One region of the Mesobacillus thioparans genome, then DNA from elsewhere that is predicted to be linked to it. Evidence: riboswitches for the same ligand, from Rfam matches in the RefSeq annotation. Region 1 holds a riboswitch; each other region holds the start of a gene.
The links. A riboswitch is a leader RNA that binds a small molecule or an ion and turns the genes downstream of it on or off. The one in region 1 is predicted to bind cyclic di-AMP.
Positions count from the first base shown of each region.

Region 2: it holds a riboswitch for cyclic di-AMP, as region 1 does, so the genes downstream of both, ACNAZ4_RS10005 (TrkH family potassium uptake protein) here and ACNAZ4_RS11335 (TrkH family potassium uptake protein) in region 1, are expected to answer to the same signal.
Region 3: it holds a riboswitch for cyclic di-AMP, as region 1 does, so the genes downstream of both, ACNAZ4_RS06450 (potassium channel family protein) here and ACNAZ4_RS11335 (TrkH family potassium uptake protein) in region 1, are expected to answer to the same signal.

Region 1 is NZ_CBCSFH010000006.1:14,139-17,398, forward strand. It holds gene ACNAZ4_RS11330 (potassium channel family protein) at 1-205, opposite strand, end outside; gene ACNAZ4_RS11335 (TrkH family potassium uptake protein) at 219-1,559, opposite strand; cyclic di-AMP (ydaO/yuaA leader) riboswitch at 1,738-1,880, opposite strand; gene ACNAZ4_RS11340 (diacylglycerol/lipid kinase family protein) at 2,166-3,059, shown strand; gene ACNAZ4_RS11345 (M6 family metalloprotease domain-containing protein) at 3,096-3,260, opposite strand, start outside.
Region 2 is NZ_CBCSFH010000004.1:267,401-270,660, forward strand. It holds gene ACNAZ4_RS10000 (GNAT family N-acetyltransferase) at 1-24, shown strand, start outside; gene ACNAZ4_RS10005 (TrkH family potassium uptake protein) at 99-1,448, opposite strand; cyclic di-AMP (ydaO/yuaA leader) riboswitch at 1,542-1,692, opposite strand; gene ACNAZ4_RS10010 (hypothetical protein) at 1,879-2,034, shown strand; gene ACNAZ4_RS10015 (DUF4179 domain-containing protein) at 2,166-3,260, opposite strand, start outside.
Region 3 is NZ_CBCSFH010000002.1:393,398-396,657, reverse strand. It holds gene ACNAZ4_RS06460 (hypothetical protein) at 332-733, shown strand; gene ACNAZ4_RS06455 (hypothetical protein) at 790-957, shown strand; cyclic di-AMP (ydaO/yuaA leader) riboswitch at 1,073-1,229, shown strand; gene ACNAZ4_RS06450 (potassium channel family protein) at 1,299-1,955, shown strand; gene ACNAZ4_RS06445 (TrkH family potassium uptake protein) at 1,956-3,260, shown strand, end outside.

The DNA of each region.
Region 1 (3,260 bases):
TCTCAAAATTCCTGATGCCAACAGCCCTCAATGTCTGCTCATCAGTCGAATCCCCGATTACTGCATGTGTTACAAACTCTTTATAGTCTTCGATATGCTGCTCACTTTTATCAATCGCCAGTACTTCGTGTCCTTCATGATAAAGGGTGGTGGCAACACTTGATCCGAAGCGCCCCATCCCGATTACTGCATATTGCTTTGCCATAATTATTATCCTCCTACCCAATCATCACTTTTCCAGCTGGATGCCGATAATGAGTTTCTTTTCTTTTTCTTGCCACTGCAAACGCAAGTGTCAATGGACCAACCCGGCCCGCAAACATCGTTATAAGAATCAGGATTTTTCCATATGATGACAGTTCAGGCGTCAAGCCCATCGATAGGCCGACAGTTGAAAAGGCCGATACAGCCTCAAAAAAGAGCATCAAAAAGTCTTTCCCTGGTTCCGTAATCGTCAAAACCATTGTAATCGAACCTACTAAAAATAGCGCAATCAGCGTAACCGTCAGTGCTTTCGAAATAATGCTGTAGTCCACTCGTCTGCCAAAAAAGGTGACATCTTCGCGGCCGCGAATCTGCGACTTGACTGCGCCTAACAGGATGGCGAAGGTAGTAGTCTTGATGCCTCCGCCGGTGGAACCTGGCGATGCACCTATGAACATCAGGAAAATGATCAAAAATAAGGTGGACTGTTTAAGGTCCGGGATATTCAGGGTGTTGGACCCTGCTGTTCTTGGTGTTACGGCCTGGTATAGCGCCCCGAACATTTTACCAGTCATCGACATAGGCTTCAAGGTCGATGGGTTCTTGTATTCAAGAATGAAAATCATCAGCGCGCCTGCGAACACAAGGATACCGGATACGCTGAGGACGATTTTCGAATGCAGCGATAGCCTTCTAGTCCTTCGATATTCATACAGCTCGTTCATGACAATGAAGCCGATGCCGCCAAAGCTGATCAAAGTGATCATCGTGATATTGACGATTGGGTCTGAAGTATATGCGGTAAGCCCTTTGTATCCACCCATTATATCAAATCCGGCATTATTGAAGTTCGAAATCGCGTGAAAAAACCCATAGTAAATGGCTTTTCCTGCAGCCATATTCTGTGAAAATCGCATCGATAGAATGACTCCGCCTGCAATCTCGATTACCGCTGTAAAAAGGAAAATCCGTTTGACAAGCCTGACAATCCCTTCGACCGTCTCGTTATTCAATGACTCCTGGATAATCAGCCTTTCTTTGAACGAAATTCTTTTTCCTAAAATAAATGCAAGCAGTGTGGCAAAGCTCATGAAACCAAGCCCGCCAATCTGGATCATCGACAGGATGATCATTTCCCCAAACTTGGTGAAGGTATCACCTGTGTCGACGACAACAAGGCCTGTTACACAAGTTGCGGATGTTGCCGTAAACAAGGCATCCAATAACGGGAGGCCTCTGCCATCAACTGTGGCGGATGGCAAGGTAAGCAACAATGTCCCCAACAGAATAATCAAGCCGAACCCGAAGACAAGCACTTTTGGCGGGTCCAGACTGAATAACAATTTACTGCGCATGGCCCTTCCCTCTTTCCTTAGTATGAGGAATTATGCGTCTAATATTTCTTGCAGGGACTAATGCTTGATTGGCTCCTGATATAATTGGAGCATCTATAATCATGCAAAACAAAAAAGCCCCCAGAGGCTAAAAGATATCAGCCTTGTGGACTTTTGGATCATCGTCACACAAGCTTCATCTTCCTCTTCTGCAACGCTTGCGAAGTTAGCTGTCGGATTAGGGCTCAGAATAGCCCCGCCTTAAGAATAAGGCTTCACCCCAAGTGGACGTATCCACAAAATTGGTTCCCCCGCTCCTGCCGGATTTAGCGATTTAGAAATATGAAACTCATTCTGTTTTAGGTTCCAGAAATATGAAACTGTTGTAATCATACTCCTCCGCATTTCGGTTGTAAACATGAAAAGGAAGGCAAAAATGACGTATTCCATTCATTTTTTTCCAATAATGACAAAATATCAATGAGTTTCTCACTGAATCGCTGTTTTTCTTTGTTTTACACTCCCGTTAAGTCAGTAACCAATCTGTCCGCCCTTGGGACGCGGTTTATAGTCGGGGAATTAAAGGTAAATAATAGGGTTATCAAAACTGTTTGGAGGTGGTTTCGGATGAAAGCGATGATTATATTGAATCCTTCTTCAGGAAAAGAAAAAGCGAATGATTATGCAGAAAAAATAGAAGAAACCTTGCGAAGCAAATATGAGGAAATAGAGATCAGAAAAACGGAAAAAGAGGGCGATGCCGCTGCATTTGCGACCGAAGCCTGCGTTGGTATGTATGATGCAGTCATAGCTATGGGCGGCGACGGAACAATCAATGAAGCCATCAACGGACTAGCCGAACAAGAACACCGGCCTGCTTTTGGGATCATTCCGCTCGGGACAATCAATGATTTTGCCAGGGCGCTCAATATCCCGTTGGACCCTTATAAAGCAATTTCAATTTTGGAGGAACAAAATCCTCGTCCTGTCGATATCGGCAAGGTTAATGAGTCTTATTTTGCTAATGTTCTTGCCGTTGGAGCGATTGCAGAAGCCTCTTATAATGTGAGCGCCGAACAAAAAACCAGGCTCGGTCCACTGGCTTATTTTATGGAAGGAGCTAAGTCCTTCCTGAATGGTGAAGCGATTGAAATCAGTGTAGAACACGAAGGCGGGAAATGGGAAGGAGAAACCTACCTTTTGCTAACAGCCCTGACAAATTCCGTTGGCGGATTTGAGGCACTTGCTCCTGAAGCAGACGTAAATGACGGTGAATTCCATACATTTATCATCAAAAAGCTATCCATCCCAAAAATCGCTACACTCATCCCTTCCCTTTTAAAAGGAGAATTGGAAGAAAGCAAAGAGGTCGAATATATACGTTCATCCTATCTGAATGTAACCTCCGACAAAGCGCATGTGGTGAATATCGACGGAGAAGAAGGAGAACCGCTGCCGTTCAGTGGAAAAGTCCTCCCGGGTCATCTCGATATTTTTGTGCCATCTAATCAAAAAACCTGAACAGGGACTTCACCCTGGCTCAGGTTTCTTTAAGTCTTATTTTACACTTGAATCAAAGTTATAGAAGAACTTCGCTGTGATGGAGCCATCTGCATTTTCCTTGATGCCGGTTACATGGATACCGGAATCAGCAGGTGTAGCACCGTAACCTTTCCAGAAGTAGTAAGATCCTGTGTGTACATTCCCGGAAACAGGAGTGAT
Region 2 (3,260 bases), on a different contig from region 1:
AAATTCATGAAGATTTCTTTATAACATCAAAAACGCTGTTGATTCTGATCTCAACAGCGTTTTTCTATGTGGCCGTCTTGTCTGCCCTCTTCAAATTGCTATCCAACAATCAATCTTTCTTTTGGATAATGGCACTTCGGCTCCGCTTTCCCACGGTTGAACAAGAAAACGAAGGAAAGGATCCCGATTCTTCCGATGAACATCATGGCTATGATGACGACCTTTCCGACGTAACTTAAATCAGGCGTAATCCCCATTGACAAGCCAGTTGTCCCAAAAGCGGAACTGACCTCGAACATGATCTCCATCATCGAGAACTTTTCTGTTGCATTCAGAATGACCACCGCTGCAAAACAGAGGATGATCGCCAAAAAGCTGACGACCACTGATTTCCGAACGTCTTCTTCATGCAGTTCACGGCCAAATACTTTAATAGAGTTATGCCCTTTTGCAAAGTTGATAATGACCAATAAAATCACAGCGAAAGTGGTCGTCCGTATTCCCCCGCCTACCGAACTTGGCGAAGCTCCAATGAACATCAAAAAGCACAGAAGCAGCAATGTCGGGTCAGAAAAATCACTGACATTCATCGTAGCAAGGCCGCCATTCCTTGTGGATGACGATTGAAACCAGGCAAAGAAGAAGGATTCATGCCAATTGTAATCTTTGAAAAAGTGGTTATACTCAAACAGCAAGATGGCGAATGCACCGAAGAACATCAGCGCAAAAAAGGTCATGGAAGTCACCTTGGTATACAAAGAAAAATGTGCTCGATTGTGTTTTTTGCGATTCAGGAAAAAATCCTTCAACTCCACCAAAACAGGGAATCCGATCGCTCCCAGGGTCAGCAGGATGATATTCACAGTTTGCACGAAGTAATCATGCGCAAATGGAATCATAGAGCTTCCCGTAATATCAAAGCCTGCATTCGTCGTTGCACTTACAGCCGCAAACATTCCCTGAAGGTATGCTTCCTCCCATGTCGAAAAAAACCTTAGAAAATAAGTCCCTAAAATCAACGCTCCCAGTGCCTCGATCATCAGGATGATGGTTAATATCTGCCTCATCAGTTTAACCAGACCCGACATATGGGACTGGTTCTGGTCCGTCATGATCAACTGCCGGTCTTTAAGGCCAATTTTTTTACGCATCACAAGCCAAAAAAATGTACCGAGCGTCATGATCCCGATCCCCCCGAACTGGAGGATGAACATCAGGATGAAAACACCTGTTGTACTGAAGGTATCCGGTGTCGACACGACCGTCAGTCCAGTTACACTTACCGCACTCACTGCAGTAAACAAGACATCTATGAATGTCCAGCTCACCCCCGGCTTCAACGCGATCGGCAAGCTAAGTAACGCAGCTGAGATCAAAACAGCGAAAACATAAAATAAAACAATGATCTGAGCCGGTTTTAAACGATTCTTTTTCAATATATTGACCAAAAATACCCCTTCTTTACATTTCAACTTATGATGGAAGTCCCCATCCCTAAAAATCAAAAAAAGACCATCCCAAATAAAGAATGGCCAATAAGACCCTTCCCTCAACCGTGCTTACGGAGTTAGCTGTCGGATTAGGGATTGAGAGCATCCCCTTTTAGCATCACATGCGCTAAAATTCACCCCAAGATAAAATCGCTTTATCAAAAATGGTTCCCCCGCTCATAGGATTCAGCAAAAAGGTTTTCGTTATTAAAATGAATACATATAAATTACTCCTATATTATATTGGTGTCAATGCCAATTTTACATTTCAGACCAAATAAGCATCTAGGGACGGCTCTTCCAAGGACCCCATCTCCCAAGCACATATAAATACTGCTTTAGTAAATACTAATACTGATAAAACGATAACTGAGGAGGAATCTATAATATGGAACAGAATCAACAAAAGCCGAAAAGTAGCACTGCGACAACTCCCCAATTTGCCGGCACAGATGCCCAGCAGGTAAAACAGCAAATCCAAAAAGATGTAGAGGCTGGCCAGGGGGCAATGACCTCCCGAGAAGCAGGAGCCATGCGGGATTAAAAACCACTTTCATGAACTGCACCGAAATTGTCAGACACAAAACTAACAATGGAGGTGCAGTTCATCACGGTGGTTTTTTCTATGCAATCATTTCGATCTTACGTTCATGCGTTGGCTTCTGAGCCACTTCATTATCGGGCAGGAATATCAACCTTTTTATTGTATTGTTTCACATAGTGGATGCCTTCAATCAGAAGGTATTCCGGCTCGGACTTCGTATCGAATACCATCGTGCGCTTATTAAGGATCCTCCCATCCTCTTGTTTTTCCTCAGTCTGATTGATCGTCGTTTTCAGCTCAGTCTGCTTGTTGCCGCTTTCGATCTTTACTCCATCCAACAATAGATTGCTGTCAGTGGCGAATGTGACTTCTACTCCTCTTTCAGTCACCGATATGTCTTGAATCCACAGCTCATTTCCGCCCAGGCTGAATCGGCCTTCTGCAAGAGGAATCTGTTCATCCAGCTTCTTATAGCCAATGAAATCTTTCACGACCAGTTCAAGCGACTCTAACTTTTCCGGCAGGGCATCGAAACGCAACTCAAACTTGCTGCCACTCATAGAGGTCTCTACCCCGCTGCCGAGTTGATCCATGAATCTTCCATTCGCCATTAACTCAACACCCGTAAAGCCATAGTGGATTCGATCGAATGCCGGGACATCCATCGTCCCCTTGATGACCGTTGTAGTGGGAGTGGCCGTGATCGTCTTGAACGTCAGTGTTCCATTATCGACTGCCACCGTTTTTTTAATAGACTGCTTGATCTGTGTTTGCATCGCTTTGTTCGGTTCATAAGGGAAAGTGATTTGCACTTCCTTATTTTCTGGACCCTGGTCGAAATGCAGGGTCAATTTTCGCGCAAACGGATTAACAGGCTCAAAATGCCCGGTCCCCTTCAGCTCAGTTCCCTCATCATTCAGCTTTGCCACACCGCTCTCCACGTGGGCGTTTGTCAGGAAACCGGTGATTTTCCCTGGAGAGAAAAGGTCACTAAGTGTGTCTTCAAGCCCCTGTGGATTAGACAATGTGTAATACATGACCAATTGATTCTCATCCGTCATGATTCCATCAATCACCAGCTCTGTCCCATCAAATAAAGTCGTCCGCTGGTCAACAACCTGCCCCATCCCTTTTTCATTCAAATCCTTCATAGTTCCACTGATGACATCGTCAAAACCGAACAGCTTTTTTCCATAGTAAGCAAAGGCGTTGTAATTATAGCCCGC
Region 3 (3,260 bases), on a different contig from region 1:
TATTGCTATAAATCTGTGTAGGGTGTTTAAGCGAAAGTAATGTTGAACGAAAAGGAATAAAAGGTGTATTGAGTATTACTTTAGCTTTATTCATATCAATTATTATGGAGGGTACAGCTAATATTTTAGTAGAGGCCCAAGTTACGGAAGCACCATTTCTTATCACCTTATATTCATTTTACCAATAGTTTCATTTTCAGCATTTCAATTGCTGATTTTTGATATAAGAATGTTAGAAAAAGAAAAAATTGATTGAAAGTGAGTGGCTATGTCAACTAAGAATATGTATTTTCAAATAGTGATGAGTGAATTGAAATTTCTAGGAGTCTGTATGGTTCTATTTGTGGCACACCTGGCTTTTTGGCTAGATGAAAAGGGGATTGCGGAGCACATCTTCAACCTTCACCTCACGCCTTCAATGATTCCTTTGTACGTACTGGTGATGATTTATGCTCTGGCTTTATTAATTTTTACCGTTCATTTGTCTAAAAAGATAAAAGGTCTACAGGAATCGAATCTCAATCATTCACGAAAAGCGGTTATCATTATGGCATTGGTCCATTTACTGGCATTCAGCTGTAGTTCACTTTTCGTGTTTTCACAAGACTCAAATAGTATGACATCAGTGATTCCTGGTTTATTTAGTTTGTATTTTGCAATTATGTTTATCATTTCATTGATTTTATTATTTATACTTTTCAGGAGAAGGAATAAAGATAAACTTGAGTTTTAATTATTGATCATCAAGTTAGAGTTTTATATATTTTTTATGATTGGTGGTTGTGTAAAGTGAAGGATTGGCAAAATACACTGTTTTTATTTATTCTTGGTGTTATTTCCTTTATCACACAGGAAATCGTAACCTTTGCGATGTTAGGCATTATTTTGGTGGCATTAAATAATATTCATTCTACTTTGTTAGAAATCAGAGATTATCAGAAGGAACAGACTAACTGAGTAACGAGATCAAAGCAGTCATTCTAGTAAGAGTGCCGGTTCGGCAACCAGTCTAAAACGTCAAGTTCAATAAATATTTGACAAAAGAAAATGAAAGGCGTACCTTTATATATTATTTCCATAAAGACCTTTTTGCCGAATCTTTGAGCGGGGAAACCATTTCTGATAAACATTGTTTATCTTGGGGTGAATCTTAGCTTCTTAAAGCTAAGAAGGGATACTCTCAGTCCCTAATCCGACAGCTAACTCCGCAGGTCCATTAGAGAGAAGGGTTGATGAACGCCATTGGCCATTCTTAATTAAGAATGGTCTTTTTAAAGTTGAAGGGATGTGCAATTGACATGAAAAAGCAATACGCTGTTTTGGGCTTAGGCCGTTTTGGAGGTAGTCTTGTAAAAGAGTTCTATGAATTAGGTGCTGAGGTTTTAGCAATTGACATTGATCAAGATAAAGTCGATCAGTACGCACAGTATGTAACCCATGCCGTACAATTCAACGGTATTGATCAAGAAGGTCTTAAACAAGTTGGGATTAAAAATATCGATCATGTATTTGTTTCTTTCGGTGGAAATATTGAATCAAGCGTTTTGACATGCCTGATTTTAAAAGAAATGGGTGTACCAACGGTTTGGGCTAAAGCACATAATGATAATCACGCAAAAGTTCTTGAAAAAGTGGGTGCAGACCGGGTGATCCATCCTGAACGGGATATGGCCAAAAGGATCGCAAACCATATTGTCTCAGATAAGATCATTGATTATATTGAGTTGTCGGAAAAGTATAGCATGGTGGAGATTGTGGCTACGAAAAAAATACATAATAAGTCATTAGCTGACCTGGATATAAGGGCGAAATATGGATGCAACATCGTTGGCATTCTAAGGGGGCAAGAAATCATTGTTTCGCCACCTGCAGATGAAGTCATTTCAATGGGAGACGTTTTGATCGTGATGGGCCACAACTCGGATATAAACCGTTTCGAGAGAGAAGGGGTATAGGTGAAAAAAAGCGTTATTAACCTGAATCCTTCCCAGTTACTTGTTTTAGTCTTTGCTGTGTTTATAACCTTAGGAACCATTTTGTTGAAATTGCCTTTTGCAACGGAAGACTCCATTACCTGGCTGAATGCTTTGTTCACAGCTACCTCAGCCATGACGGTGACTGGTCTGGCTGTTGTTGATACCGAATCAACTTTTACTCTATTCGGTGAAATAGTGATTGTCTCCCTTATCCAATTGGGAGGATTGGGGATCATGTCTTTTGCAATCCTAATTTATATGGTATTAGGCAAGAAAATTGGCATTAAACAGCGAATTGTCGTGCAGCAGGCATTAAATCAAACATCCATCGGCGGGGTCATCCTGTTAGTCAGGAATTTGTTCATATTTTCCTTAACGATTGAAACAATTGCCATGTTCCTGCTGGCTATCCGCTGGGTGCCTCAATTTGGTTGGGCCAAAGGACTTTATTATAGTTTTTTTCATTCAATTTCAGCGTTTAACAATGCCGGTTTTGCATTATGGTCCGACAGTTTGATGGGATTCGTGGGTGATCCGATCATCAATATCGTGATTACTTTCCTGTTTATCATAGGGGGAATTGGATTTACGGTTTTAGCTGACATGTGGAGGAAAAAGAGTTTCGGTAAATTGAGCCTCCACTCCAAAATGATGATTATAGGTACATTCATTATTAACCTCGTGGCCATGTTTATTATTTTTGTCCTGGAATACCATAACCCCAATACACTTGGGGGTCTGAATTCACTTGGAGATAAATTATGGGCTTCCTATTTTCAAGCAGTAACACCGCGAACTGCTGGATTTAACTCCCTGGATATATCGGCTTTACAGGAAGATACAATTTTCTTGTTTTTAATTCTAATGTTCATAGGCGCAGGTAGTGCTTCTACTGGTGGAGGCATAAAACTAACAACGTTTTTGGTCATTTTATTTTCTGTCATTACTTTTCTGAAGGGTAAAGAAGAAACAGTTCTAGGAAAAAGGGCTATCAGCCTTACGATTGTTTTGCGCTCTTTGGCCATATCGACAATCGCCCTTTTTTTAATTTGTTTTGGGATTTTTATTTTAAATATTACAGAAGAGGCTCCATTCATCCAAGTCGTTTTTGAGGTTATTTCTGCTTTTGGAACCGTAGGATTGTCTATGGGAATAACAGGATCCCTTACTATGATAGGAAAAGCAGTGATTATTTTTGTTATGTTTGCAGGGAAGTTAGGCCCATTGACAATGGCTTTTTCACTTGCAAATGCAACTGAATCAAGAATTAAGTATCCAAGGGAA